Regions from separate parts of the Pelomonas candidula genome, predicted to be linked through region 1. Evidence: predicted binding sites of a transcription regulator. Region 1 holds the regulator's gene; the other holds the start of a gene.
What was found. Region 1 encodes NrdR, which represses ribonucleotide reductase genes. Its sites were predicted from a motif close to CACNANATNTNGTG; they were not measured.
Positions count from the first base shown of each region.

Region 2: the regulator NrdR is predicted to act here: its motif matches at 10,020-10,033, upstream of ACG04R_RS12925 (ribonucleoside-diphosphate reductase subunit alpha).

Region 1 covers NZ_JBIGIC010000006.1:73,068-87,460, reverse strand. Annotated here, with positions in the region: gene ubiD (4-hydroxy-3-polyprenylbenzoate decarboxylase) at 1-345, opposite strand, end outside; gene ACG04R_RS13650 (lytic transglycosylase domain-containing protein) at 566-1,414, shown strand; ZMP/ZTP riboswitch at 1,423-1,543, shown strand; gene glyA (serine hydroxymethyltransferase) at 1,603-2,856, shown strand; gene nrdR (transcriptional regulator NrdR) at 2,866-3,309, shown strand; gene ACG04R_RS13635 (GspH/FimT family pseudopilin) at 3,455-4,003, shown strand; gene ACG04R_RS13630 (type IV pilin protein) at 4,022-4,555, shown strand; gene ACG04R_RS13625 (pilus assembly FimT family protein) at 4,558-5,139, shown strand; gene ACG04R_RS13620 (prepilin-type N-terminal cleavage/methylation domain-containing protein) at 5,130-5,873, shown strand; gene ACG04R_RS13615 (pilus assembly PilX family protein) at 5,870-7,162, shown strand; gene ACG04R_RS13610 (type IV pilus modification PilV family protein) at 7,168-8,466, shown strand; gene ribD (bifunctional diaminohydroxyphosphoribosylaminopyrimidine deaminase/5-amino-6-(5-phosphoribosylamino)uracil reductase RibD) at 8,476-9,507, shown strand; gene ribBA (bifunctional 3,4-dihydroxy-2-butanone-4-phosphate synthase/GTP cyclohydrolase II) at 9,532-10,629, shown strand; gene ribH (6,7-dimethyl-8-ribityllumazine synthase) at 10,645-11,118, shown strand; gene nusB (transcription antitermination factor NusB) at 11,115-11,606, shown strand; gene ACG04R_RS13585 (pyridoxal phosphate-dependent aminotransferase) at 11,617-12,795, shown strand; gene ybgC (tol-pal system-associated acyl-CoA thioesterase) at 12,792-13,265, shown strand; gene tolQ (protein TolQ) at 13,262-13,936, shown strand; gene tolR (protein TolR) at 13,936-14,370, shown strand; gene tolA (cell envelope integrity protein TolA) at 14,384-14,393, shown strand, end outside.
Region 2 covers NZ_JBIGIC010000005.1:396,634-411,026, forward strand. Annotated here, with positions in the region: gene ACG04R_RS12885 (TlpA family protein disulfide reductase) at 1-192, shown strand, start outside; gene aroQ (type II 3-dehydroquinate dehydratase) at 322-771, shown strand; gene accB (acetyl-CoA carboxylase biotin carboxyl carrier protein) at 830-1,297, shown strand; gene accC (acetyl-CoA carboxylase biotin carboxylase subunit) at 1,307-2,656, shown strand; gene prmA (50S ribosomal protein L11 methyltransferase) at 2,708-3,595, shown strand; gene ACG04R_RS12910 (zinc-ribbon and DUF3426 domain-containing protein) at 3,592-4,569, shown strand; gene ACG04R_RS12915 (histone) at 4,712-5,341, opposite strand; gene ACG04R_RS12920 (ribonucleotide-diphosphate reductase subunit beta) at 5,550-6,710, opposite strand; gene ACG04R_RS12925 (ribonucleoside-diphosphate reductase subunit alpha) at 6,868-9,786, opposite strand; gene ACG04R_RS12930 (sigma-54-dependent transcriptional regulator) at 10,272-11,729, opposite strand; gene ACG04R_RS12935 (sensor histidine kinase) at 11,726-13,417, opposite strand; gene ACG04R_RS12940 (PP0621 family protein) at 13,432-13,680, opposite strand; gene ACG04R_RS12945 (cytochrome C assembly family protein) at 13,677-14,393, opposite strand, start outside.

The DNA of each region.
Region 1 (14,393 bases):
CCACAGCGCCTTGGCCATCTGCAGCAGCTTGCCGGCGTCCTTCAGGCTCTTGGGCGGCTCGGGTTCCTTGAGGCTGGCCAGCACCCGGCCCACATCCCTCAAATCGGCCAGAGACTCAGCGCCCATGCCGAGTGCGACGCGACGCGTTGTCCCGAAAAGATTGGTCAAGGCCGGGGTGGAATAGCCCTCCGGCGCCTCGAACAGCAGCGCCGGCCCGCCAGCCCGCAGCACGCGGTCGCTGAGAGCCGTCATCTCCAGCACGGGCGAGACTTTTTCACGGACACGCTTGAGCTCGCCGAGGCCTTCCAAGCCGGCAATGAAGTCCCGCAGGTCGCTGTATTTCATAACTAAAAGTAGTTTTGATCGGCCAAAATAGCCTTGACGGGTTATCTTCAAACCCTAAAATCCGCCCGCTTCGGGTTTCTACGGAAGCCCAACTGGCCGGGTCCACCGGGCGAGCAGACGCCACGGACCTCGCAATGACGGCCAGAAATTATCACCGTCGCTCCACCCGGACCGCCGCGCCTGCGGCAGCCTGTGGCGGGCTGCGACACCAAGGAGTCGCATGACGACACGTCAAGACATCATCAGCCTGGCTCGCCTCACGCGGGATTCGGCGTCGCTGTTCATCCGGGACATCGGCAACGGTCTGCTCGTGGTCAGCCACAACACGCTGGCCCTGGTCGGGCTGGCGGTGGTGTCGGTGCTGCTGGTCTTCACCAGCCAGGCGGCCTTGCGCGCCCAGTTGGAGACAGCGGCGCTGGGCTGGTTGAACGCCCGCCACGAAGCCCGTGCCGAGGCTGAGGGCAACACGCTGCTGGCTGCTGCCGAGCCCGATGCCATCGCCCGTGCGACGGCCACCGACCCCAAGGAACTCAGTCGCCAGCAGGCGGCCGTGGCGCTGTGGCTGGCGCGCCGCTACAGCGTGGCGCCCGAACCTATCAGCCGCCTGGTGCAAGAAGCCTGGGCCGTTGGCAACCGCGCCAAGGTGGAACCGACGCTGATCCTGGCCGTCATGGCCATCGAGTCGCGCTTCAACCCTTTCGCCCAGAGCAATGTCGGCGCTCAGGGGCTCATGCAGGTGATGACCCGCGTCCATGACGACAAGTACGAAGCCTTCGGCGGCACGCTCGCCGCATTCGACCCGGTGACCAACCTGCGTGTCGGCGTCCAGGTGCTGAAGGAATGCATCCAGCGTGCCGGCAGCCTGGAGGAAGGCCTGCGCTACTACGTCGGCGCCGCCAACCTCGCGGAGGACTCCGGCTACGCCAACCGCGTGCTGGCCGAGCAGGATCTGCTGAAAGCCGTCGCTGCCGGTCGCGCGGTGCCGGCCGGCACTGCAGTCCGCCCGCAACGGGAAGTGGCCTCGGCGCCCGTCGGCGGTGAATCTGCGCAGGTGGCCCTGCTCCGCTGACTTACACTGGCGGCTCACGCGACTGGCGATCAGGGTCACAAGCTGACCCGAGGTGGGCCACCACCGGGGAGCGTGAGGCGGTCGAGATCGATGTCTCCCCGCTTTCAGCCGTTCGCCTGGGCAGCCCGGTTCGTCACGCCAGCTCGTGAGCGCCCGGGATTTACCGCCTGACCTTCGGAACACGAGCCATGTTTGACCGCACCACCTCCACCCTCGCCCTGGTCGACCCCGAACTCTGGACCGCCGTCCAGAACGAGACGCGTCGCCAGGAGGACCATATCGAGCTGATTGCCAGCGAGAACTACACCTCGCCGGCCGTCATGGAAGCCCAGGGCAGCCAGCTGACCAACAAGTACGCCGAGGGCTATCCCGGCAAGCGCTACTACGGTGGCTGTGAGTACGTTGATGTCGCCGAGCAACTGGCCATCGACCGCGTGAAGCAACTGTTCGGCGCCGAATTCGCCAACGTGCAGCCCAACAGCGGCTCGCAGGCCAACCAGGGCGTGTTCTTCGCGCTGCTGCAGCCGGGCGACACGATCATGGGCATGAGCCTGGCCGAAGGTGGCCACCTGACGCACGGCATGTCGCTGAACATGAGCGGCAAGTGGTTCAACGTCATCAGCTACGGCCTGGACGCCAACGAGGCCATCGACTACGACGCGATGGAAGCCCTGGCCCGCGAGAAGAAGCCCAAGCTCATCATCGCCGGCGCATCCGCCTACTCGCTGCGCATCGACTTCGAGCGCTTCGGCAGGATCGCCAAGGAGATCGGCGCCTACTTCATGGTCGACATGGCCCACTACGCCGGCCTGATCGCCGCGGGCGTCTACCCCAACCCCCTGCCCCACGCCGACGTCGTCACGTCCACCACGCACAAGAGCCTGCGCGGCCCACGCGGCGGCATCATCCTGACGAACAAGGAAGACATCGCCAAGAAGATCAACTCGGCCATCTTCCCCGGCATCCAGGGCGGCCCGCTGATGCACGTCATCGCCGGCAAGGCAGTGGCCTTCAAAGAGGCGCTGACGCCCGAGTTCAAGGCCTACCAGGAACAGGTCGTCAAGAACGCCAAGGTGCTGGCCGAGACGCTGATCGAGCGCGGCCTGCGCATCGTCTCGGGCGGCACCGAAAGCCACGTCATGCTTGTGGACCTGCGCCCCAAGAACCTGACCGGCAAAGAAGCCGAGGCCATCCTGGGCGCCGCCCACATGACCTGTAACAAGAACGGCATTCCCAACGACCCGCAGAAGCCCATGGTCACCAGCGGCATCCGCCTGGGCACGCCGGCCATGACGACGCGTGGCTTCAAGGAAGAACAGGTCCGCGCCACGGCTCACCTGATCGCCGACGTGCTGGACAAGCCGCACGACGAGGCCAACCTGGCCGCCGTGCGCGAGAAGGTCGCTGCGCTGACGGCCGCCTTCCCGGTCTACCGCGGTTGATTCAGGCCGATGCGCTGCCCGTTCTGCTCTCACACCGAGACCCAGGTCGCCGAGACCCGGGAATCGGACGAGGGCGACGTCGTCCGGCGCCGGCGCCGCTGCCTGTCCTGCGACAAGCGCTTCACGACCTATGAGCGGGCCGACATCGCCCTGCCCTCGGTCGTCAAGAAGGACGGACGGCGCGCCGACTTCGATGCCACCAAACTGCGCGCCTCCATGCAGCTGGCGCTGCGCAAGCGGCCGGTCAGCGTCGAGCAGATCGACGCGGCCATCAACCGCATCGAGGAGAAACTGCTCGCCAGCGGCGCGCGCGAGATCGCGTCGACGCGGCTGGGTGAGCTGGTCATGCGCGAGCTCAAGCGCATCGACAAGGTCGCCTACGTTCGCTTTGCGTCCGTCTATCGCAGCTTCGAGGACGTCGACGAGTTCCGCCAGCTGATCCGCGAGATCTGATCCGGGGTTTCCCTATCCCTCTTCAGGGGGAGGCCCGGGGGATGCGCCCCTCCTCATCCCCCTTCGCTCCGCCCTAAGGGGGAGAGACCTACGGCGGCCCGCTTCCTAGAGTTCGTTCATCGCCAACGAACCGCAGGGAGCCTTCATGAACCGTACCGCCACCAGCCGCCGTCGCAACCTCGGCTTCACGCTCGTCGAACTGTGCGTCTGCGTCGGCATCGGGGCCGCCCTGCTGAGCCAGGCTATTCCCAGCCTCGGCAAGATGCGCCAGGAGCGTACGCTGCGCGCCACCTCCGAGGCCCTGGCGAGCGACCTGCGCTTTGCCCGCAGCGAGGCAGCGCGGCTGGGCGAGTCGGTCCACTTCCGCATCAGCCGCAAGGGTGCCGAATCCTGCTACGTGCTGCACACCGGCGCCGCCAACGACTGCGACTGCGCCGGTGGCCAGGCCGTCTGCAAGGTGCCGAGCAGCAACATCATCAAGGCCGAATGGCTGCCGGCCGGCAAGCAGATGCGCCTGCGCAGCAACGCCGAGACGCTGCAGTTCCAGCACCGCCAGGGGCTCGTCACCCAGACCGGCAGCATCGAGCTGAATCTCGACAGCGGCGCCGGCATCCGCCAGGTCGTGGCCATCACCGGCCGGGTGCGGAATTGCTCCACCGGTGTCAAGCTTTCCGGCATGAGCAAGTGCGCCTGATCCCCTTGTTCGTGGTGGATGGCGACCAGCGGTAGGCGCAAAGCGACGAACGGCATTGTTGTAACTTTTCGTCAGAGCGCGCCCACTCAAAATTCGACCGCAATGCGATCCACGACTCAAAGCCATATCAGGGGATTCACGCTCATGGAGCTGATGATCGCCGTCGTGATCGCCGGCATCCTGGCTTCAATCGCCTACCCGTCCCTGCTGTCCTTCCTCCAGCGCAGTCGCCGCGCCGACGCGGTCGCCGTGCTGACATCGGTTGTGCAGGCTCAGGAGCGATATCGCTCCAATAACGCGGCCTACGCCAGCACGCTTGATGTGTTGAACATCAACTCCACCGGCTCCAACTATTACGACTTCGCGCAACCTGCGCTGGCCGCCTCGGCAACCGGCTATCAGGTCACGGTAGCGCCCAAGACCGGCAGCGCGCAGGCGGCAGATGCCAAGGACTGCGCCACGTTGAGCATCAAGCTGGAGGGTTCGGTCTTCAGTTATTTGGCGACCGGCTCGGACAACCGCGACACCTCCACCGTCTGCTGGCCACGCTGACGATGAAGCACCTTGCCGCCTCTCGTTCGCGCGCCGGCGTCACGCTGGTCGAGATGCTCATCGGCGTGGCTGTGCTCGGGGTCATCCTCGCAGTGGCAGTCCCTTCAATGACCAGCTTCATGGAGCGCCGCCGCGTCATCGCCACGGCTGGCGAGATCGCTGACATCTTTACGTACGCGCGTTCGGAAGCCAACGTCGTTGACCAGATGCTGAACATCCACGTCGAGGCCGTGCCGTCGGGAATCGCTGACTTTGGCAGTTGCATCCGTCTCAGCACGGGCACGAACGACAACTGTAGATGCAGTTACGCCAAGGCATGCCCGGTCGGCGACGGGGTCGTGTTGCGTCAGTTGTTGCTGCCACGAAGCAACTCGGTGAGTTTCGCCGCCAGCGCCACCTGGCAGGGAACGATCGGCGTGGTCAGCTTCCTTCGGCAGAAGCATTTGACCGATGTACAGAACCTGGCTGTCACCGTGACCGGCGCGCGAACGGGCGCGCAGCTTGCCGTCCAGTACAACAATGCCGGCCGTGTGCGCATCTGCTCACCCGGGGGCACCATCAGCGGGTTTCCAACATGCGGCTGACAATTCGGCGCCAGCGCGGCTTGGGTCTTGTCGAGTTGATGGTGGGCATCACCGTTGGCCTCATCGTCGCGGCCGGCGCTTCTATCGTGGCCGTCAACCAGATCAACGAGCATCGGCGGCTGATGCTGGAAACCCAGATCCAGCAGGATCTGCGCACGGCGGCCGATCTGCTGCAGCAGGACCTGAGGCGAGCCGGCTTCCGCGGCAACGCCGCACTGGGCGTCTGGGCTCCGCCGTCGGCGGTCGGAACGCTGGGCGAGCAACCCGCGGCGATGGCGACCCCCAACCAGTTCCTGGACATGGTCAAGACGGACAGCGACGCAGTTCGGTCGTTGACCTATCAATATGCCCGTGCAACCTACAGCCCCACCGGTACGCTTCGCGACGCCGAACATTTCGGCTTCAAGTGGGACAAATCCAGCAAGGTGCTTTACCTCATGATCGGCCTGACCGCTGGCCAGCCCAACTGGCAGCCGATCACTGACCCCGACAGCGTCAAGATCACTGACTTCACCATCGACGTCGATGACTCGCAGTCCACCAGCGTCGGCGACTTCTGCGACAAGCCCTGCAACCCTCCAACAGCCGGCGCCTCGGACTGCCCCAAGCATGTGGTGCGCGAGGTCAGCTTCACGATCGTTGCCGAGGCGGCCCACGACAGCAACGTCAAGCGCACGCTCTCGGGATTCGAGCGCCTGCGGGCCGACCAGATCATCGGGGCGTGCCCGGCATGAAATCGATCACCCGCCCATTGCCCGCAGGCCAGCAGGGGGCCGCGACGCTGATCATCGTGATGGTGTTGTTTCTCGTCATGGCGTTGCTGGCGGCTTACGCCAACCGCAGCCTGCTGTTCGAACAACGCATGGCGAGCAGCTACTACCGCGCCAGCCTGTCTCAGGAAGCCGCGGAAGCAGGTGTCGAGTGGACACTGGCCCAGCTCAATGGCAACGCCGTGGATAGCGCCTGCAAACCTGTCACCAGCGGGGGGCAGCGGTTCGCCGACAAGTACCTGATGGTCAGCGCCGCTGATCGCAGCATCTCCTCAATATCGACGGAGAGCCGGGGCATCATCGATTGCGCACGCGACGTTGCCAGCGACGGCTGGGCCTGCCGTTGCCCGGCATCCAATGCCGTACACACGACGCAACCAGGGACGAACGCCACCGGCTTCACACCCAGCTTTGGCGTCGCTTTCGGCCACAGCAGTCGCGGCGGCACGGTGCCTTTACAGGTAACGGGCTGCACGGACGCCGTGGTCGATCGCTGCAACACCGGCATGACTACATGGGCCTCCATCAGCAACAACCAGCTGGCTCGAATTGTGCTGACCGTTCAGCTGGGGCTCGTGAGTGCCGTGCGCAACCCGCCCGCTTCGGCGCTGACTGTCGGCGGCAATCTGCAATCCGCCGGCGCCAACCTCGGACTGCACAACAGCGATGCGCGCACATCCGGGCTGCTGGCGACGCTGGGAGGCACATGGCCCGACAAGGCCAGCAGCCGGCTCGAAAGTGTGCCCGGAACGGCCCCCAGCCAGGTCGTTCTGGAGAATGACGCCACCTTGAACGGTGCGACGGCTGAAGACGTGTTCAAGATGTTCATGGGCGCCAGCGTCAGCCGCTACAAGTCGCATCCAGCCGCGCGCCCCGTGACCTGCGACGGAGACTGCACCAGCGACATCGATACAGCCTATAAAGCGGGCCACCGCATGCTCTGGATCGAGGGAGACATGACCCTCAGCAGCAACATGACCCTGGGCAGTCTGGCGGACCCCGTGCTCATCATCGCCAACGGCAATGTCACGCTGAGCGGTCCCATGCAGATCAACGGCATGCTGGTTGCCAAGGGGACGCTGAACTGGAGCAATGCCGGCGCCATGTCGTCGCTGGTCAACGGCATGGTGCTGGTTGGTGGCGACATGACGGCCTCAGGGACCATGGATGTCGTCTACCAGCAGTCCGTGGCCGACCTGCTGCGCAATCACATGGGTAGCTATGTGCGCATCCCTGGCGGCTGGAGCGACTGACGGCCATGAAGTTTCTGCGAACCTACCCCCCACGCAACCAGCGGCCGCAGCGTGGCGTCACGCTGATCGAAGCGCTGGTGGCTCTGCTCGTCATGTCCTTCGGCATGGTGGCGCTGGTTGGCCTGCTGGGGAACCTGCGCCGCAGCGGCGACCTTGCCAAGCAGCGCGGCGACGCCATGCGCATCGCCCAGACAGAAGTGGCCAAGCTGCGGTCTTTCTCAATCTTGAACAAGCCGGCCGACGCAGCATCGGGCGTCAAGGACTACGACCACGACGTTGTCGCGTTGGAGTCGAGGTACGCGCCGCTGGACAACAGCAACACCACGTTCTCCATCACGCGCCAGGTGATGCCGCTGGTCAAGGATTCGACGGAACCTCAGGCCAAGACCGTCAGGGTCACGGTGGCCTGGACGGACCGCTCGGGCACGGACCAGTCGATCTTTCTCGACACCATCATCTCCCAGACCGACCCGGTCTACGGCCTGGCGCTGGGCGTCACCCCTCCCACCAACGGCGTGCGCCAGCCTGACAAGCGCAATCCCGTCATTCCGCAGGGCGCCAGGGACCTGGGCAACGGCAGCAGCGCCTTCCAACCCAGCATCAACAGCACACGGGTCTGGATCTTCAACAACGTGACCGGTGTCATCACCAGCAGGTGCCAGCTGAGCACGCAGACCGCCAACGGCCTGGACTCCTGCGACAACAACACGATCGGCTATCTGGTGAGCGGCACGGTCCGCTTCTCCCAACTCGCCACGCCCGACCCATCGAATCCCGAAGCCAGCGCGTTGCCGTCGCTGACGATCGCCCCGACGCTGATCGCCAGCCAGTTCAAGACTGCCGATGGCAAATCGCTGGCGCCGGGCGGCAGTGACTATTCGCCGAGCCCCGAATGTTTCAACGACTCGCCGTCGGTCAGCACCCCCAACCAGACGATGGTGAACTACAGCTGCGTCGTCTACCCCAACTCGCAGCGCAACTGGTGGGGACAGGTGCTGATCAGCGGGTTGAGCATCGGCACCGACGACGGGCAGTACAAGGTCTGCCGCTACAGCGGCGACTACAACGGCAACGGCTACACCTACAAGACCGTCCCCGTGGTCAACCTCAACGACCCTGGCTTCCTCATCGACAACGAGGAGCACCCCGAGACCTACCGCGCTGTCACCTACTCGCTGGCACGGCAGAACTTCCTCGTCGTCCCCGGCAAGTCCGCCTGCCCGCTGTTGCCAGCCGATACCACCGCGAGCCGCTTCGTCGACTATTCGACCTACCAGCTCCAGCCCCCGCTGCCCGCTAGCTAGACTGGGCGGATGCCCGCTCCCGACATCTCCGCAGCCCTGCAGCGCGCGCTGGCGCTGGCTGCGCAGGCCATTGGCCTCAGCGACCCCAATCCGCGCGTCGGCTGCGTCATCCTCGCGCCAGACGGCCGCGAACTCGGTGCCGGCCACACGCAGGCCGCTGGCCAGGCGCACGCCGAGGTCATGGCGCTGCGCGATGCAGCTATGCGCAGCCACGACGTGCGAGGTGCGACCGCGATCGTCACGTTGGAACCCTGCTCTCACCACGGTCGCACGCCGCCATGCTGCGACGCGCTGATCGCCGCCGGCATCGGCCGCGTCGTCGTCGCCGTAGAAGACCCGAACCCGCTGGTGGCCGGACAGGGGCTAACGCGACTGCGTGCCGCCGGCATCGCCGTCGAGCTGGCCGATACCGCAACGGCCGACGCAGCCCGCGAACTCAACATCGGGTTCTTCTCGCGCATGCAGCGCGGCCGGCCGTTCGTGCGGCTGAAGTCGGCCATCTCGCTGGACGGCCGCACCGCGCTGCCCGACGGTCGCAGCCAATGGATCACGGGTGAAGCCGCGCGCACCGACGGCCATGCCTGGCGCCGGCGTGCCGGCGCCGTGCTGACCGGCATCGGCACCGTGCTGGCAGACGACCCGCGGCTGGACGTCCGCCTCGTGCCGACCGACAAGCAGCCGCTGCGCCTCGTGCTCGACCCGCAAGGCCGCCTGCCCGCCGACGCGCGCATCCTGCAGCAGCCCGGGGAAGCCCGCGCCATCGGCCCTGGCCGCGCCGATCTGCCAGCGCTGTTGGCTGAGCTGGGCCGGCAAGGCATCAATGAACTGCACGTCGAAGCCGGCCCGACGCTGTCGGGCGCTTTTCTCGACGCCGGCCTCGTCGACGAACTGCTCGTCTACCAGGCTCCAATGCTGATCGGCGAAGGCCGGCCGCTCGCCGCGCTGTCGCCGCTGGCACAGCTGGGCGACGCCCCGCGCTGGCGCCTCGTCGAAGCCACACCCGTCGGCCAGGATCTGCGCCTTCGCTTACGCCCAACCTAGGGTCGCCACCTACAATCCTCGGTTATGCCCATCTCTCCCATTCCCGAGCTGGTCGCCGAACTGGCCGCTGGCCGCATGGTCATCCTCGTCGACGAGGAAGATCGTGAGAACGAAGGTGATCTCGTGCTGGCGGCGGATCTCGTCACGCCCGAAGCCATCAACTTCATGGCCAAGTACGGCCGCGGCCTGATCTGCCTGACGCTGCCACGCGAGCACTGCGAGCGCCTGCAGCTGCCGCCGATGACGCGCCGCAACGGCGCCCAACACGGCACCGCCTTCACCGTCTCCATCGAGGCCGCCACCGGCGTCACGACCGGCATTTCCGCCGCCGACCGCGCCCGCACCGTGCAGGCTGCCGTCGCACCTGACGCCAAGGCCAGCGACCTCGTCCAGCCTGGCCACATCTTCCCGCTGCAGGCGCAGGACGGCGGCGTGCTGATGCGCGCCGGCCATACCGAGGCCGGCTGCGACCTGGCCCGCATGGCTGGCCTGTCCGCCACCTCCGTGATCTGCGAGATCATGAAGGACGACGGCACGATGGCGCGCCTGCCGGACCTGGAGGTCTTCGCCGCCGAGCACGGCCTGAAGATCGGCACCATCGCCGACCTCATTGAATACCGCAGCCGCCACGAAAGCTTGGTCACCCGCGTCGCCGAACGCCGGCTGAACACGGCGCAGGGCGAGTTCGACTGCCACGTCTTCACTGATCGCACCGGTGGCACGCACCTTGCGCTGAGCCATGGCGCTTGGGTGGCCACCGACGAAGTCCTCGTGCGCGTGCACGAGCCGCTCTCTGTGATGGACCTGCTCGAGGCCGGCTCCTGCGGGCACTCATGGGGCCTTCCCGCGGCACTCGCCGCCGTGAAGGCCAGCGCCGCCGGCGTCGTCGTGCTGCTCAACTGCGGCGAGGACGCGGCTAGCGTGCTGGCGCGTGCCCGCGTCGAGAACGCCGCCGCGCCGGTCAAGAGCGCGATGGACCTGCGCACCTACGGCGTCGGCGCCCAGATCCTGAAGGCGCTGGGCGTGCACCACATGAAGCTGCTGGGCAGCCCGCGTCGCATGCCCAGCATGGTCGGCTACGGGCTGGAAGTGACCGGCTTCATCGCTCCCCCCTCCTGCTGAAACGAGAAATCCGCGATGCAAGACTCCGACCAAGGCCTGCCCGGCTTCGAAGGCGCCCTCGATGGCAGCGAACTGACCATCGCCATCGTCCAGGCGCGTTTCAATGACGCCATCACCGGCGCGCTGGCCAGCGCCTGTCTGGCCGAACTGTCCGTGCTGGGCGTGCCGGCCGAGGCCATCCGCCATGTGACCGTGCCCGGCGCGCTGGAAGTGCCGCTGGCGCTGCAGGCGCTGGCCGAAACGAATGACTACGACGCGCTCATCGCGCTGGGCTGCATCATCCGCGGCGAGACCTACCACTTCGAGCTGGTCGCCAACGAGAGCGGCTCCGCCGTGACCCGTGTCGGCCTGGACCACGGCATCCCGATTGCCAACGCGATCCTGACCGTCGAAAACGAAGCCCAGGCCTGGGCCCGTGCTGAGCCCAAGGGCCGCGACGCCGCACGCGTCGCCGTCGAGATGGCCAACCTGCTGAAAGAAATCGAGTGAACGCCCCCCAGAAGACCGCATCCAAGACGGCCAACAAACCCGCCGGCAAGAAGGCGCCCGTCAAGTCAGCCCGCCGTCGCTCGCGCGAGGCCGCGCTGCAAGGCCTCTACCAGTGGCTGCTGACCGGCGAGGACATCGGCGCCATCATCGCGCTGGGTCGCGAGCAGGAAGGCTACGCCAAGCTCGACCTGAAGCACTACGAGGCGCTGCTGGGTGGCTGCGTACACGAGGCGGCCGACCTGGACGCCATCCTCGCCCGCCACGTCGACCGCAAGACCACCGAGCTGTCGCCCATCGAGCATGGCATCCTGATGATCGGTGCCTACGAGCTCAAGCACTGCATCGACATTCCCTATCGCGTCGCGATCAACGAGGCGGTCGAGCTGGCCAAGTCCTTCGGCGGCACCGACGGCCACAAGTACGTCAATGGCGTGCTGGACCGTGCGGCCGGCGATCTCCGGCCGCTCGAGGTGACGACCAAGCGCTGACGACGAGCTGATGAAGCTGGCAGGTCGGCTCGACCGCATCGAGCCTTTCTACGTGATGGAGCTGGCCAAGGCCGCGGCGCGCGTCGCGGCCGGGCCGCTGTGCGATCCGGTCCAGGGCGGCCGGCGCATGATCCGGTTGAACATCGGTGAGCCCGACTTCGGCGCGGCACCCGCCGTGCGCGAGGCTGCTGCCCGCATCGCCCAAGGCCCCACGCCCTACACCGACGCACTGGGCCTGCCGGCGCTGCGCGAGGCCATCTCGCGCTGGTACCTGCAGCGATTCGGCCTGATCGTTTCGCCCGAGCGCATCGCCATCACGGCCGGTGCGTCGGCCGGCCTGCAGCTCGCCTGCCTGGCGCTCTTCGAGCAGGGCGACGAGGTGCTGATGCCCGACCCCTGCTACCCGTGCAACCGCCACTTCGTGACGGCGGCCGACGCCACGCCGCGGCTGCTGCCCACCACAGCAGCAGGTCGCTTCCAGCTCGATGCGGCGCAAGTCCGCGACGCCTGGGCACCGGCCACGCGCGGCGTGCTGCTGGCCTCGCCGAGCAACCCCACCGGCACGTCCATCGCACCCGAGGTGTTGGCCGACATCGCCGGCTTTGTGCGCGAGCGCGGCGGCATCACGGTCGTCGACGAGATCTACCTGCCGCTGAGCTACGAAGAACACTTCGGCCACACGGCACTCGCGCTCGGCGACGACATCGTCTCCGTCAACAGCTTCTCCAAGTACTTCGGCATGACCGGCTGGCGTCTGGGCTGGCTTGTGCTGCCCCCTGCCCTGGTGCCGGCCATCGAGCGGCTGGCGCAGAACTTGTACATCTGCCCGTCCACGCTGTCGCAGATGGCCGCCCTCGCTTGCTTCGAGCCTGACTCCATCGTCGAGTTCGAACGCCGTCGCGCCGTGCTGAAGCAGCGCCGCGACTACATCGTGCCGGCCCTCAACGAACTGGGCCTGACCGTGCCCGTTGCACCCGATGGCGCCTTCTACGCTTGGATGGACGTCAGCCGCCATCACGCCGACAGCTGGACCTTCGCCCACGAACTGCTGCAGCAGGCCCAAGTCGCGTTGACGCCCGGCCGCGACTTCGGCCTCGCCGACCCGCAACGCTGGATGCGCCTGTCGTTCGCGTCATCCATCGACGACCTGCGCGAAGCCGTCGCCCGCCTGCGCGAGGTGCTGTCATGAATCCAGTGCCCCCACGTTCGCTTCGCTGCCTGCCCCCCAAGGGGGCTCCGGCGCCTTCGGGCGGCCGTGCGGCGCCGGGCTTTGAATTCCCCGTCCGCGTCTACTGGGAAGACACCGACGCTGGCGGCATCGTGTTCTACGCGAACTACCTGAAGTTCTTCGAGCGCGCCCGCACCGAGTGGCTGCGCTCGGCCGGCGTCGAGCAGCATCAGCTGCGCGAGGAGACCGGTGTCATGTTCGTCGTTGCCGCCACCAGCCTGCGCTACCTGGCGCCGGCTCGGCTGGACGACCTGCTGACCATCACCGTCGACCCCGAACCCGCCGGCCGTGCCAGCCTTGTCGTGCGTCAACGCGCACTGCGGGGTGACACGTTGTTGGCCGAAGGCGAGATCCGCATCGGCTGCGTGCGTGCCCAAGACCTGAAACCCCAACGCCTCCCAGACGCTGTCATTTCAGCGATCGCTCCATGAACCAAGACCTGTCCATCGTCTCCCTGATCCTGCACGCCAGCTTTGCCGTGCAGCTCGTCATCGCGGGCCTGCTGCTCGTGTCGCTCGCGAGCTGGAGCGTCATCTTCGGCAAGCTGATCGGCCTGGGCCAGATCAAGCGCCGCAACGACGCCTTCGAGGCCGAGTTCTGGAGCGGCAAGAACCTCAACGACCTCTACCAGTCGGTCGGAAACCGCACCGACGGCGCACCGCTGGAGCGCATCTTCGCGTCCGGCATGCGCGAATTCATGAAGCTGCGCGAGAAGCGCGTCACCGACGCCGACTCGCTGCTGGACGCCGCCCGCCGCGCGATGCGCGCCAGCTTCCAGCGCGAGCTCGATGCGATGGAAAGCAACCTGTCCTTCCTCGCATCGGTCGGCTCCGTGTCGCCGTACGTGGGCCTGTTCGGCACCATCTGGGGGATCATGCACGCCTTCGTCGGCCTGTCCAACCTGACCCAGGTCACGCTGGCCACCGTCGCGCCAGGCATTGCCGAGGCGCTGGTCGCCACGGCCATCGGCCTGTTCGCTGCAATCCCCGCCGTGCTGGCCTACAACCGGTTCGCGCGCCAGATCGACCGCAGCGCCATCACGCTGGAGACCTTCATCGACGAGTTCTCCAACATCCTGCAACGCAACGCGACGCAGCACTGATGGCCGCCCTCTCTCCCCGTGGCGGTGCCAAGCGCCGCACGATGAACGAGATCAACATGGTCCCGTTCATCGACGTGATGCTGGTGCTGCTCATCATCTTCATGGTCAGCGCACCGCTGATCACGACCGGCCTCGTCGAGCTGCCCAGCGTCGGCAAGAGCAAGCAGCAACCCGAGCACGTCATCCAGGTCATCGTCGGCACCGACGAGAAGCTGAAGATCAAGGTCGACCAGCTGGAACCGGAGTCCATCCCGGTGAACCGGCTGGCCGAGCGCGTGAAGAAGGCCCAGAACGGCGACGCGGCCAGCCCCGTCGTCATCTCGGCAGACAAGAACGTCAAGTACGAGGCCGTCGTGCAGGTCATGGACACGCTGCAACGCGCCGGCGTGCAGCGCGTGGGCCTCGCCGTGAAGAGCGGCGCCTCGGCGAAGTGAACAAGACGTCGACATGACCGCTG
Region 2 (14,393 bases), on a different contig from region 1:
TTCCTGAAAAAGACGCCGCTGGACTTCCCCATCGCCCTGGCTGGTCCGCAGGGCCTGTCGCTGGTACGCGAGCTGGGCAACCCCGCTGGCGGCCTGCCGTTTTCCGTGGTCTTCGACGAGACGGGCGAGATCAGTTGGCGCCGCCTGGGCGTCAGCAGGCTCGAAGACCTGCGTCAGCTGGCCAAAAGCTGAGGCTCTGGGCCTCGACCCCAGAATTTCCCCAATCCCGCAGGATTTCGGTCCCAAAACGCGTAAAGTTCGCCCTTCCTCAATTTAGTGGCGGTTCTCTAGACCGTTCAGGCCCGGCGGCCCGCCACGTGTTTGATGCAAGTTCTCGTCCTGCACGGCCCCAACCTCAACCTGCTCGGCACCCGCGAGCCCGAGGTCTACGGCTCGCAGACCCTGTCTCAGATCGACGCCGAACTGAGCGCGATCGCCACCGAAGCCGGCGCCAGCCTGACCAGTTTCCAGAGCAACCACGAAGGTGCCCTGGTCGACCGTATCCAGGCCGCGCGCACCGACGGCACGCGCTTCATCGTCATCAACCCGGCCGCGTACACGCACACCAGCGTCGCCATCCGCGACGCGCTGGCCGGCGTGTCGCTGCCGTTCATCGAAGTCCACCTGTCCAACATCCACCGCCGCGAGCCCTTCCGCCATCACAGCTATCTGAGTGATCTGGCGGTGGGCGTCATTTGCGGCCTGGGCGCCAACGGCTACCGCCTGGCCGTGCGCCACGCCCTCGCATCGTTGGGAGCGGTCGGCGCCTGACCCAGGCAGCCGGCCTTCCTTTTCCTTCCCCACAACAACAACATCGCCTGGAGCCATGATGGACCTGCGCAAGCTCAAAACCCTGATCGACCTGGTCTCGGAATCGAACATCTCCGAACTGGAAATCACCGAGGCCGACGGCAAGGTCCGCATCGTCAAGACCGACCCGGCCGCCGCCGTGGCAGCGCAGCCGGTCTACGCCGCAGCGCCCGTGGCTCCTGTCACGGCCGCTGCCGCACCCGTTGCAGCCCCGGTTGCCGCCGCTGCAGCCCCCGCCGCCGCTGTCGAGACCGGCCACGTCGTCAAGTCGCCCATGGTCGGCACCTTCTATCGTGCCTCCAGCCCCAACGCCAAGCCTTTCGGCGAACTCGGCCAGCAGATCAAGGAAGGCGAAGCCATCTGCATCATCGAGGCCATGAAGATCATGAACGAGATCGAGGCCGACAAGTCCGGCACGATCACGAAGATCCTGGTCGAGAACGGCCAGGCTGTCGAGTTCGGACAGCCGCTGTTCGTCATCGAATAAGGACTTCTGATGTTCAAGAAGGTTCTTATCGCCAACCGGGGCGAGATCGCGCTGCGCATCCAGCGAGCGTGCCGTGAACTCGGCATCAAGTCCGTCGTCGTCTACTCCGAGGCCGACCGCGACGCCAAGTACGTGCGCCTGGCCGACGAGGCGGTCTGCATCGGCCCCGCGCCGTCGGCGCAGAGCTACCTCAGCATGCCGGCCATCATCGCGACGGCCGAGGTGACCGATGCCGAGGCCATCCACCCCGGCTACGGCTTCCTGTCCGAGAACGCCGATTTCGCCGAGCGCGTCGAGCGCAGCGGCTTCACCTTCATCGGCCCGACGCCCGAGTCCATCCGCATGATGGGCGACAAGGTCTCGGCCAAGCAGGCCATGATCCGCGCCGGCGTGCCCTGCGTGCCCGGCTCGGAAGGCGCACTGCCGGACGATCCGAAGGAGATCATCCGCATCGCCCGCTCGGTGGGCTACCCGGTCATCATCAAGGCAGCCGGCGGTGGTGGCGGTCGCGGCATGCGCGTCGTCCACACCGAGGCAGCCCTGGTGCACGCCGTGCAGACGACCCGTGCCGAAGCCGGTGCGGCCTTCGGCAACCCCGAGGTCTACATGGAGAAGTTCCTGGAGAACCCACGCCACGTGGAGATCCAGGTGCTGGCCGACACCTTCAAGAACGCCGTCTGGCTGGGCGAGCGCGATTGCTCCATGCAGCGCCGGCACCAGAAGATCATCGAGGAAGCGCCGGCACCCGGCATCCCCCGCCGCAACATCGAGAAGGTCGGCGACCGCTGCGCCGCCGCCTGCAAGAAGATGGGCTACCGCGGCGCCGGCACGTTCGAGTTCCTCTACGAGAACGGCGAGTTCTACTTCATCGAGATGAACACGCGCGTGCAGGTGGAGCACCCGGTCACCGAGCTCGTCACCGGCATCGACATCGTGCAGCAGCAGATCAAGATCGCTGCAGGCGAGAAGCTGCCGTTCACGCAGCGCCAGATCGAGATGCGCGGCCACGCGATCGAGTGCCGCATCAACGCGGAAGACCCGGTCAAGTTCATCCCGTCGCCCGGCCGCATCACGATGTGGCACGCGCCCGGCGGCCCCGGCGTGCGCGTGGACTCGCATGCGTACACGAACTACTTCGTGCCGCCCAACTACGACTCCATGATCGGCAAGATCATCGTTCACGGCGACACGCGCGAGCAGGCCCTGGCACGCATGCGCATCGCGCTGAGCGAGACGGTGGTCGAAGGCATCCAGACCAACATCCCGCTGCACCGCGAGCTGATGGCCGACGCCAAGTTCATCGAAGGTGGCACGTCGATCCACTACCTCGAAGGCTGGATGGCCGCGCATAAACGATGAGCCGACCGCGGCGAGCCTCGGCAGTCGCGGGACAATAGGCGCATGAGCAACTTGTTTGAACTTGCGCTGGTCTGCCGCGAAGCCGACGTCGAGATCGTCAGCGATGCGCTGATGGAGATCGACGCGCTGGCAGTGTCCGTCGAGGACGCCGATGCCGACACCGACGCCGAGCGGGCCCTGTTCGGCGAACCGAACATGCCCGCACCGGCGGCTGGTTGGGAACGCTCGGTCGTCAAGGCCTTGTTCCCGTCGGAGCCCGAGGCCACCGAAGCCGCGACGTTGATCCTGGCCCAGGAATGGGCCGCGGACGTGCACGTGCAGGCCATCCAGACCGTGCCCGAGCAGGACTGGGTGCGCATCACGCAAAGCCAGTTCGCGCCGGTCGAGATCACGCCGGACTTCTGGATCGTGCCGAGCTGGCACGAGGCGCCGCCGCAAGCCCAGCGTGTCATGCGCCTGGACCCCGGCCTGGCCTTCGGCACCGGCACGCACCCGACGACACGCATGTGCCTGCGCTGGATCGCGAAGAACGCGCAGAAATGGCCGCGCGTGCTGGACTACGGCTGCGGCTCGGGCATCCTGGCCATCGGCGCGGCGCTGCACGGCGCCCATGACATCGACGCCGTCGACATCGACCCGGCAGCCGTCACCTCGTCGCGCGACAACGCGACGGCCAACCGCGTCGCGATCAACCCCGGCCTGCCCGACCTTGCCCACGGCGAGTACCCGCTGGTCATCGCCAACATCCTGGCCATCCCGCTGAAGCTGCTGGCACCGCTGCTGTGCGCACACGTCGCGCCCGGCGGCCACCTGATCCTGGCTGGCATCCTGTCGCGCCAGGCGGACGAGCTGAAGGCGGCCTACGCGCCCTGGCTGGCACTGGAAGTCAGCGACGAGGAGGACGGCTGGATTCTCATGACGGCACAGCGCGCCGCATGAGCCTCGCAACGCGCTGCACCGCCTGCGGCACGATCTTCAGGATCGTCGAGGACCAGCTGCGCGTTTCCGACGGCTGGGTACGCTGCGGTCGCTGCGCCGAGATCTTCGACGCCCGCGAGCTGCTGTTCGACATCGAGCAGGAAACGCCACCGCCCTGGCCGCCGGCTTTCGCACCGGCACCCACGCCTGCGCCGGTCATCGAGCCTCCTCCGCCACCACCGCCGCCTCCTCCACCGCCACCGCCGCCCCCTCCCGAGCCGGTATGGATGCCGCCGCCCGAGCCCGAACCCACCTTGCGCCACGACGCGCTGCCGACGGGCTGGCCGACCAACGAGGAAACCCGGCAGGAGCCGCGCTGGATCGACGCGGAGCCCGCCGTCGAACCGCCGAAGCCGTCTTCTCGTCCGTCGGACGATTTTTCAGCGCAGATGACCGCTGCGCCTGCGGCCGCCCCGCAGGCCGTGGTGCCGGAGTTCATGCGCCGCGCGGAGAGCACCGCACGCTGGAACCGGCCTGCCGTCCGCATCGCGCTCGGGGTGGTGTCCATGCTGCTGGCGGCGCTGCTGGCGCTGCAGGTCACGCTGCACTTCCGCGACGCGCTCGCCGCGCTGCATCCCCCGCTTCGCGCAGGGCTGCAGGCGCTGTGCGGCACGTTCGGCTGCGAAGTCCGGCCGTGGCGACGCATCGAGGCGCTCAGCATCGAATCGACGTCGCTGAACCCGGTGGGCAGCAGCGGCTACAAGCTCAACCTGTCGCTGCGCAACAAGACCGGCGTGGACGTGGCGGCGCCATGGATCGAGCTCAGCCTGACGGATGCCAGCGGCGCGCCGTTCGCCCGCCGCGTGGTCGGGCCGGACGCGCTGACGCCGCAGCTGAAGCAGGTGGGCGCCGAGTCCGAGCAGGCACTGTCGTTCAGCTTCAGCACCGGTAGTCAGCGCGTCAGCGGCTACAACGTCATCGCGTTCTACCCCTGAGCACGGCGCTTCTCGCCCGGCCCGAGCAGCGGCGGGCAGCCCTGCCCCGACGAACAGCCAATAAAAAACCCGGCACCGCGTGAGCGGGCCGGGTTTCGCGCGTGAGGAAACGGGCAGTCAGACCGCCCGTTCAGACAAACGCTTAGGGCTTGTTGCCGGTGGGGAAAGGCCACGCGGCTTGCGGGCTCAGCGCCGTCTTGGCGGCAGGAGCGGGCGCAGCAGCGGCAGGCTTGGCGGCAGGGGCAGGCTTGGCAGCAGCAGCCTTCTTCGGAGCAGCAGCCTTCTTGGCGGCAGGCTTCGCAGCGGGCTTTGCGGCAGCCTTGGCAGCCGGCTTGGCAGCAGCGGCCTTCTTGGCAGCCGGCTTCGCGGCAGGCTTGGCAGCAGCCTTCTTGGGGGCGGCAGCCTTCTTGGCGGGCGCAGCGGCCTTCTTGGCCGGAGCGGCCTTCTTGGCAGCGGCCTTCTTCACCGGAGTGGAGGCAGCCTTCTTGGCCGGAGCGGCCTTCTTCGCCGGAGCAGCAGCCTTCTTGGCCGGAGCGGCCTTCTTCGCCGGAGCAGCAGCCTTCTTGGCGGCGGCCTTCTTCACCGGGGTTGCAGCGGCCTTCTTGGCGGGCGCAGCGGCCTTCTTGGCGGGCGCAGCGGCCTTCTTGGCGGGCGCAGCGGCCTTCTTGGCCGGAGCGGCCTTCTTCGCCGGAGCAGCAGCCTTCTTGGCGGCGGCCTTCTTCACCGGGGTTGCAGCGGCCTTCTTGGCCGGAGCTTTCTTCGCAGTTGCCATGGTTTTCTCCTTGATCAAGTGGAAAAGTCACCGCCCCGCACGGACCGGTCCGTGCGGATACGGCTATTCACCGTCCGAGAGTCGCTCAGGAGGAACGCCTCGGTACGATGAATCGGATCGCCATGCAGCCCCGCCACGTCGTGCGTGTTGATGCGGGTTTCGCTCGGTGACTGCATTGGCCAGGTCTTGATCTTGTGATGGCTGGGACTCAGTCCCAGCTCAGTGCCCCGCCCGACTGGTACTCGATGACACGGGTCTCGAAGAAGTTGCGTTCCTTCTTCAAGTCGATCATCTCGGACATCCACGGGAAGGGGTTTTCTTCGTTCGGGAACAGGGCTTCGAGGCCGATCTGCACCGCGCGACGATTCGCGATGAAGCGCAGATAGCCCTTGAACATCGAGGCGTTGAGACCCAGCACGCCACGCGGCATGGTGTCCTCGGCGTAGCGGTATTCCAGCTCGACAGCCTTCAGGAACAGCGCCTTGATCTCGGCCTTGAACTCGGCCGTCCACAGGTGCGGGTTCTCGAGCTTGATCTGGTTGATCAGGTCGATGCCGAAGTTGCAGTGCATCGACTCGTCGCGCAGGATGTACTGGTACTGCTCGGCCGCGCCGGTCATCTTGTTCTGGCGGCCCATCGCGAGGATCTGCGTGAAGCCGACGTAGAAGAACATGCCTTCCATCAGGCAGGCGAAGACGATCAGCGACTTCAACAGCGTCTGGTCGGTCTCGGGCGTGCCGGTGTGAAAGTCCGGCTTCATGATCGCCTCGATGAAGGGGATCAGGAACTCGTCCTTATCGCGGATGGACTGGACTTCGTTGTACGCGTTGAAGATCTCGCTCTCGTCGAGGCCGAGCGACTCCACGATGTACTGGTAGGCGTGCGTGTGGATCGCTTCCTCGAAGGCCTGGCGCAGCAGGAACTGGCGAGCCTCGGGCGCCGTGATGTGGCGGTAGGTGCCCAGCACGATGTTGTTGGCGGCCAGCGAGTCGGCGGTGACGAAGAAGCCGAGGTTGCGCTTGATGATGCGGCGCTCGTCGTCGGTCAGGCCGTTGGGGTCCTTCCAGAGCGCGATGTCGCGGCTCATGTTCACTTCCTGCGGCATCCAGTGATTGGCGCAGGTGGCGAGGTACTTCTCCCAGGCCCACTTGTACTTGAACGGCACCAGCTGGTTGACGTCGGTCTGGCCGTTGATGATGCGCTTGTCGGCAGCCTTCACGCGACGCGCGGTCGTGGACTCGCCGGACAGCTGGGGAGCGGGGATGGAGACGCTGGCAGCTCCGTGCGACGTTGTCGCCGAAGGCGTGACCGCGAGAGGCTTCGCGGTGTGGGTATCAGTGGACTTCAGGTCTTCGTCCCAATCCAGCATGGTGTCTTTCCTATCACTTCGAATTATCGGCAGTGCTGGTGCCAACAAACAAGAACCAGCGACTGCTATTTGCATCATTCGCGCAAAGTTTGTTGCGCGAGGGCATCGAAAACAGACATCGCGAACTTGTCTATACAAGCTCGCGATGCCGCTTCAATTACTGACAGGCCTCGCAACCGGGGTCGTCAATCGCGCAGAACTTCATGTCCGTGGCCGGCAGTTCGGGCTCGACGGCGGCAACCGGCGCGACCGCGGCGGCGGGCGCAGCCATCACCGGCGCAGCGCCGGACGACACCGCGTTGAGCTGACCCGAGCGCGTGACCGTGCTCTTCTCGGCCTGCGTCGCGCTGATCGTGCGCAGGTAGTAGGTCGTCTTCAGGCCGCGCTGCCACGCGAGCTTGTACGTCTCATCGAGCTTCTTGCCCGACGCGCCCGCCATGTAGATGTTCAGGCTCTGCGCCTGGTCGATCCACTTCTGGCGGCGGGCACCGGCTTCGATCAGCCACGAGGTGTCGACCTCGAAGGCCGTCGCATACAGCGCCTTGATGTCCTCGGGCACACGGTCGATGCGGCGCAGCGAGCCGTCGAAGTGCTTGAGGTCCATGACCATCACGTCGTCCCACAGGCCCAGCGCCTTCAGGTCACGCACCAGCGATTCGTTGATGACCGTGAACTCGCCCGACAGGTTGGACTTGACCGACAGGTTGCCGAAGCAGGGCTCGATCGACGCGTCCACGCCGATGATGTTGGAGATGGTCGCGGTCGGCGCGATGGCCACGCAGTTGCTGTTGCGCATGCCGAAGCTGGCGATGCGGCCGCGCAGTGCGTCCCAGTCCAGCGTCGTCGAGCGGTCCACGTCGACGTAGCCGCCGCGGGCTTCGGCCAGCAGGTCCAGCGAGTCGATCGGCAGGATGCCGCGGTCCCACAGCGAGCCCTTGTACGAGGAATAGCGGCCACGCTCCTCGGCCAGCTCGGTCGACGCCCAGTAGGCGTGATAGCAGACGGCTTCCATCGAGCGGTCGGCGAACTCGACGGCAGCTTCGGACGCGTAGGGCGTGCGCAGCGCGTACAGCGCGTCCTGGAAGCCCATGATGCCCAGGCCCACCGGACGATGACGCAGGTTCGAGTCGCGCGCCTTCTTGACGGCGTAGTAGTTGATGTCGATGACGTTGTCGAGCATGCGCATCGCCGTGCGCACGGTCTTCTTCAGCTTGGCCTGGTCGATCTGGCCATCCTTCAGGTGCTGGGCCAGGTTGACGGAACCGAGGTTGCAGACGGCGATCTCGCTGTCGTTGGTGTTCAGCGTGATCTCGGTGCACAGGTTGGACGAGTGCACGACGCCGACGTGCTGTTGCGGGCTGCGCACGTTGCAGGCGTCCTTGAACGTGATCCAGGGGTGGCCCGTCTCGAACAGCATCGAGAGCATCTTGCGCCACAGGTCCTTGGCCGGCATGCGCTTGAACAGCTTCAGCTCGCCGCTATCGACCTTGCGCTCATAACCCACATAAGCCTCCTCGAAAGCCTTGCCGAACTTGTCGTGCAGGTCCGGGCAGGTGGAGGGGCTGAACAGCGTCCAGTCACCGCCTTCGAGCACACGCTTCATGAACAGGTCGGGAATCCAGTTCGCCGTGTTCATGTCGTGCGTGCGGCGGCGGTCGTCGCCGGTGTTCTTGCGCAGATCCAGGAACTCTTCGATGTCCAGGTGCCACGACTCCAAATAGGCGCAGACGGCACCCTTGCGCTTGCCGCCCTGGTTCACGGCGACGGCCGTGTCGTTGACGACCTTCAGGAAGGGCACGACGCCTTGCGACTTGCCGTTGGTGCCCTTGATGTGCGAGCCGAGGGCACGCACGGGCGTCCAGTCGTTGCCCAGGCCGCCGGCGAACTTGCTCAGCAGCGCGTTCTCCTTCAGCGCCTCGTAGATGCCGTCGAGGTCGTCGGCCACCGTCGTCAGGTAGCAGCTGGACAGCTGCGAGCGGCGCGTGCCGCTGTTGAACAGCGTCGGCGTGCTGGACATGAAGTCGAAGCTGGACAGCACTTCATAGAACTCGATGGCGCGGGCTTCGCGGTCGATCTCGTTCAGCGCCAGGCCCATGGCCACGCGCATGAAGAAGGCCTGCGGCATCTCGATGCGGGTGTCGGCGATGTGCAGGAAGTAGCGGTCGTACAGCGTCTGCAGGCCGAGGTAGTCGAACTGCAGGTCACGTTCGGCCTTCAGCGCGGCACCGAGGCGGGCCAGGTCGTACTGGCCCAGCTTCTCGTCCAGCAGCTCGGCAGCGATGCCCTTCTTGATGTAGCCGGGGAAGTACTCGGCGTAGCGCGACTGCATCTCGGCCTGCGTGACCTCGCCGCCAATGATCTCGCGACGGATCGTGTGCAGCAGCAGGCGGGCCGTGGCGCGGCTGTAGCCCGGGTCCTTCTCGATCAGCGTGCGGGCGGCCAGGATGGCAGCCTTGTAGACCTCGTCGATGACGACGCCGTCGTACAGGTTGCGCTGGGTTTCGGCCAGCACCGGCTCGGGGCGGACGTCGGCGCCGAGGTTCTCGCAAGCCGAGGCGATCAGCGACTTCAGCGCACCCAGGTCCAGCGGGCGGCGCTCGCCACCGTCGACGACCATCAACTGCGGCTCGGCGGCGCGGGCGGCCTCGCCGTGCGCGGCGCGTTCCTGCGCGCGGCGCTCGCGGTACAGCACGTAGGCGCGGGCAACTTCGTGGTTGCTGCTGCGCATCAGGCCCAGCTCAACCTGGTCCTGCACGTCCTCGATGTGGAAGGTGCCGCCGCTCGGGCGCGAGCGCAGCAGCGCGCGCACGACGTTCTGGGTCAGCTGTTCCACCGTCTCGCGCACGCTGGCCGAGGCCGCACCGCTGGTGCCGTGCACGGCCAGGAAGGCCTTCATCAGCGCAACGGCGATCTTGCTCGGCTCGAACGAGACCACGGCGCCGTTGCGGCGAATGATCTGGTAGGCCTGATAGCTCGTCAGCGCGGGGGCGCTGGGGGTGGCGGCAGCGTCGGATCCAAACGCGACCGGGGAGACCGAGGCGGGAGCAGCCTGGCCCGTGGCGGCTTCATGCAGCATGAGGGAATCCTTTTAACGAGAAATGACGGGCAAATGCGCGGCACAGACCCGGTGACGGATCGACGCGTCGCGCGTTGCTTGGATGGAGGTGTTTCGGCCCGGTCGCTCCATTGCCCAACCGGCGTTCCGGCGGGGTTCCCGGGTGCATTGCCACCGTGGCCAGGCCACGGCAAACAGCGATTCCGGGAAGAGGGTCATGGGGTCGACTGGGTCAGCAGGATATCACGAGAGAACACTATATCTAGTGCTTGACCCCGCGGGGAGGCCACATCCCTAGTGTCAACCCGGGCACTGATTCCCCTGGACAAAACCGCCGCGCGCGCCGATCCCCGATCAGATCGGGACTCGGCCCGCGAAGCCCGCATCAGCACTGGGCTGGCGGGCCGAAGCGGGCCGCAAAGCCGCGCCGTTGCTGGGTTTGCCGAGAGGCCTGCGCAGGCCTCTCGGGATTCAAGCAGGGCAAATCCCGAGAAGGCTTTTTTGCCTCAACTGTCGCCAGCCGAGATCGCCAGCCGCGCCATGCGGTAGCGGATCTGGCGCAGCGACAGGCCCAGGCTGGCCGCCGCTGCCGTGCGGTTGAAGCGGTGCTGCTCCAGTGCCCGCAGCAGGATGGCGCGCTCGACCTCGTCGAGATAGAGCGCCAGGTCGCTGGGCAACTGCTCCGGCAGCGACAGGCCCTCGGCCACCGGCGCCATCGCCGGCGGCGTCTCCAGCGCCGCGAACTGCGATTCGCTGCGGCCCTCGTCCAGCAACGCGTCGGGCAGGCCCAGGTCGTCGGCGTCGATCCACTCGCCGCCGGCCAGCGCCAGCGCGCGATGCAGCAGGTTCTCCAGCTCGCGCACATTGCCGGGGAAGGCATAGCGCGACAGCGTCTGCATCGCGCCGGCCGTCAGCCGCGGCGTCGGCGACACGCCGGCGTCCTGCGCGATGCGGGCCAGCACGCGATTGCTGATGAGGCCCAGGTCCTCCAGCCGCTCGCGCAGGGGCGGCACGCGGATCTGGATGACGTTGAGGCGGTAGAACAAGTCCTGGCGAAAGCGGCCGGCTGCGACCTCGGCTGCCAGGTCCTTGTGGGTCGCGCTGAGGATGCGCACGTTGATCGGCGTCTCGGCCGTCGCACCGACCGGTCGCACCGAACGCTCCTGGATGACGCGCAACAGCTTGCTCTGCATGGCAAGCGGCAGGTCGCCGATCTCGTCGAGGAACAGCGTTCCGCCATCCGCCGCCTGGAAAAAGCCCTCGCGGTCCTCGTTGGCGCCGGTGAACGCGCCCTTGCGGTAGCCGAAGAACTCGGCCTCCAGCAGGTTCTCGGGGATGGCACCGCAGTTGACGGCGACGAAGCGCTGGCTGGCGCGCGTGCCGTGATCGTGGATGGCTCGGGCCACCAGCTCCTTGCCGGTACCCGACTCGCCCTGCACCAGCACCGGTGCCATGCTGCGCGCGACCTTGTCGATGACCGCGCGCACGGCACGGATGGCGTGCGACTCGCCGACGAGGCGCAGCGCCGTCGCCGCGCCGGTCGGCGCGGTGTCGGCCGCCGGCTCCGGCTCGGAATGGCGCGCCGCGGGCTGGCGGCCCAGCGCCGAGCCGACGACGAGGCGGAATTGCCGCAGGTCCACCGGCTTGGTCAGGTAGTCGAAGGCGCCGGCCTTCAGCGCCTCGACGGCGTTCTCGGCCGAGCCGAAGGCCGTGATGACGATGGCCTTCTCGGGCCGCCCGGCCTGCTCCAGCCAGCGGAGCACGGCCAGGCCCGAACCGTCGGGCAGCTTCATGTCGGTGATGACGGCGCTGTACTGGTTGGCGCCCAGGTGCGCCAGCGCCTCGGCCACCGAGCCGGCGCTGTCGATCTCGTAGCCCTCGCGCAGCAAGGTCAGCTCGTAGAGCGTGCGCAGGTCGGGCTCGTCGTCGATGACCAGCAGGCGCACGGGAGAGGCAGTCATCATGCAGGTGGCATGCGCAGGCGCACGCTGAACTCGTTGGCAGCCGCATCGGCGGCGCGGCGGTAGTCGATGCGACCGCCATGGCGCTCGCACAGCTCACGACAAATATAGAGGCCCAGGCCCGAACCGCGGCTGCGTGTCGAGAAGAAGGGCTCGAACAGATGGCGCTCCACGTCCGGCGGCACCGGCGGGCCGGCGCTGCGCACGACGAGATCCAGCTCGTCGCCGGCGCGCGCCAGCCGCACGCGCACGGAGCCGGCGCCCTCGTCGGCATGGCGCAGCGCGTTGTCCAGCAGATTGACCAGCACGCGGCGCAGGTGCTCGGCGTCGAACAGCCCCCTCAGCCCCGGTGCCTCGATCTGCAGCTGGAAGCGGCCCGCACCGTGGCCGGCGCCGCTCTCCAGGCCATTGACGACGACCCAGTCCACGCAGATCTCGTGCACGAGGTCGCTGACGTCCAGCGCCTGCGTGTCGGGCTGCACGCCGGGCGCGACCTCGGTCACGTCGTCGACGAGGCGCTTGAGCCGCTGTACGTTGGACGCCACCATGCGCGTCAGCTGCTCGGCGCGCATACCGGCCACGTCCTCGGCGATCAGCGCATTGGCCTGCGCGATGGCCGCCAGCGGGTTGCGGATCTCGTGCGCGATGCCCGCGGACACGCGGCCCATCGCGGCCAGCTTCTCCTGCCGCGTGCGGGCCAGCAGCTCGCGGTTGTCCTCCAGGAACAGCACGCACAGTTCCTCGCTGCCTTCGCGCTGGCGCGTAAAGCGCAAGCGCAAGCGCAAGCTGCGGGCGACGCCGCTGTCCAGCGGCAGGGCGACGTCGATCTCGCCGCCACGACTGTCGACGTAGGCCTGCTCCAGCGCCAGCACCAGCGGCCGCCAGTCGCCGCGCCCGCGCAGCTGCCAGCTCAGCTCGCCGCTGGCCGCCCCCAGCAGCGTTCGCGCCGCCGGGTTCATCGCGCGCACCCGACCGCGCCGGTCGACGACCAGCACGCCCTCCTGCATCTCGTCGATGACGAGGCGATTCAGCAGCTCCTGCTGCCGCGCCAGCGCGAGGCTGCCGCGGGCGGCCTTTTCCTCGCGGGCCAGGCGCGCGCTCAGCTCACCGGCCAGCAGGCTGACCGCGAACAGGCCACCGCCCACCAGGCCGGCCTGCGTCGTCTTGAGGCCCACGTCCACACCCAGCAGCAGCGACCATGCCGCCGCCGCCAGCAGGCCCAGCGTCGCCATCGCCGCCGTCGCCAGCGCGAGCCGGCGCGGGCTCAGCACGGCGGCCATCAGTACCGGCATGACGAACAGCGCGCCGTAGTTGACGCCGCTGGGGTCCAGCGCGTGCAGCACGCCGAACAGGATCAGGTCGATGCCGATGGCCGCCCACCAGTGCAGGCTGCTGATGCGCGCAAGGCTGCGCGCCGTCACGCCGCGGCGCAGTTGCGGCAACAGCCACAGCGCGACGGCGGCCACCGCGTAGGACGCGCTCAGCGCCAGGGTCGAGTGCGCGGGCGGTGCCGACAGCACGGACGCGATCAGGTGCGCCGTGACGAGCGCCAGCCCCAGCGCCGCGCGGGCGGCCAGGAAGGCGCGATAAAGCCGGTCGAAGGCCGTGCTGCCGCTGTCGACGGGCTCGGCCGGCGGCGACTCGACGAACCAGCTGCCGCGGATGGACACCGGGTCCAGGCTGGGCGGCAACGTCGACTCCGGGCTCAACGCTGACCCTGCCTGGCCTCGAAGCGGTTGCGGTGCTCCGCGCCGCAGAACACGCCACCGCGGCCGGGCAAGGCCTCGTCGGCGGGCAGGTGCATGCCGCATTCGGCGCAACGCAGCATCTCTTTCGGCGGCGCGGGCGGTTGCGGCTTGCTGCGTGCCTCGGGCTCGTCGGGTCGGCCACGGCGGGCACCCAGCATGTAGAAGACGACCGCCAGCAGCACCAGCATCAGCAGCAGCTTCATCATGCGCCGCTCCCCCGTTGCAGCACGACTTCCAGTACGAAGCGCGAGCCGGCATAGGACAGCAACAGCAGCGCCGCGCCGGCGTAGAGCCAGCGCGTCGCGCGACGGCCGCGCCAGCCGTAGACGCGGCGGCCCACCAGCAGGCCGGTCAGCACCAGCCAGCCCAGCACGGCCAGCAGATTCTTGTGATCCCACTTCCAGTGCGGCGTGAACCACCAGCCCAGCACGATGGCCAGCGACAGCACGCCCACGCCGGCAGCGACGAACTGGAAAGTCAGCCGCTCCAGCTGCAGCAGCGGCAGCCCACCCGGCGTGGCTTGCTTCTGCCGCAGCCTGGACTCGGCGCGGCTCATCAGCGCCGCGTGCAGCACCGCCACGCCGAACAGCCCGTAGGACGCCAGGCCCAGCACCCAGTGCAGCGGCGCCCACGGCGACACGGCCGTCGGCCGGCTCTCGCCAGGGAAGCTCCACGCCAGCAGCACCGCCACCGCCGCCAGCCAGGCCAGCACGCGGCGCACGCTGTGCAGCGGCAGGAAGCGGCTTTCGACCAGGTAGACCGTCAGCACCAGCCAGGTCGTCATCGACAGCGCCGGCGCGAAGCCGAAGCGCGCGCCCGGCGTGGCCAGGCCGAAGCCGCTGATGTCGATGTAGAGGGCGACGAACTGGGCCGTCCAGGCCAGGGCCATGGGCGGCACCGAGCGCAGCGGCGGGCGCGT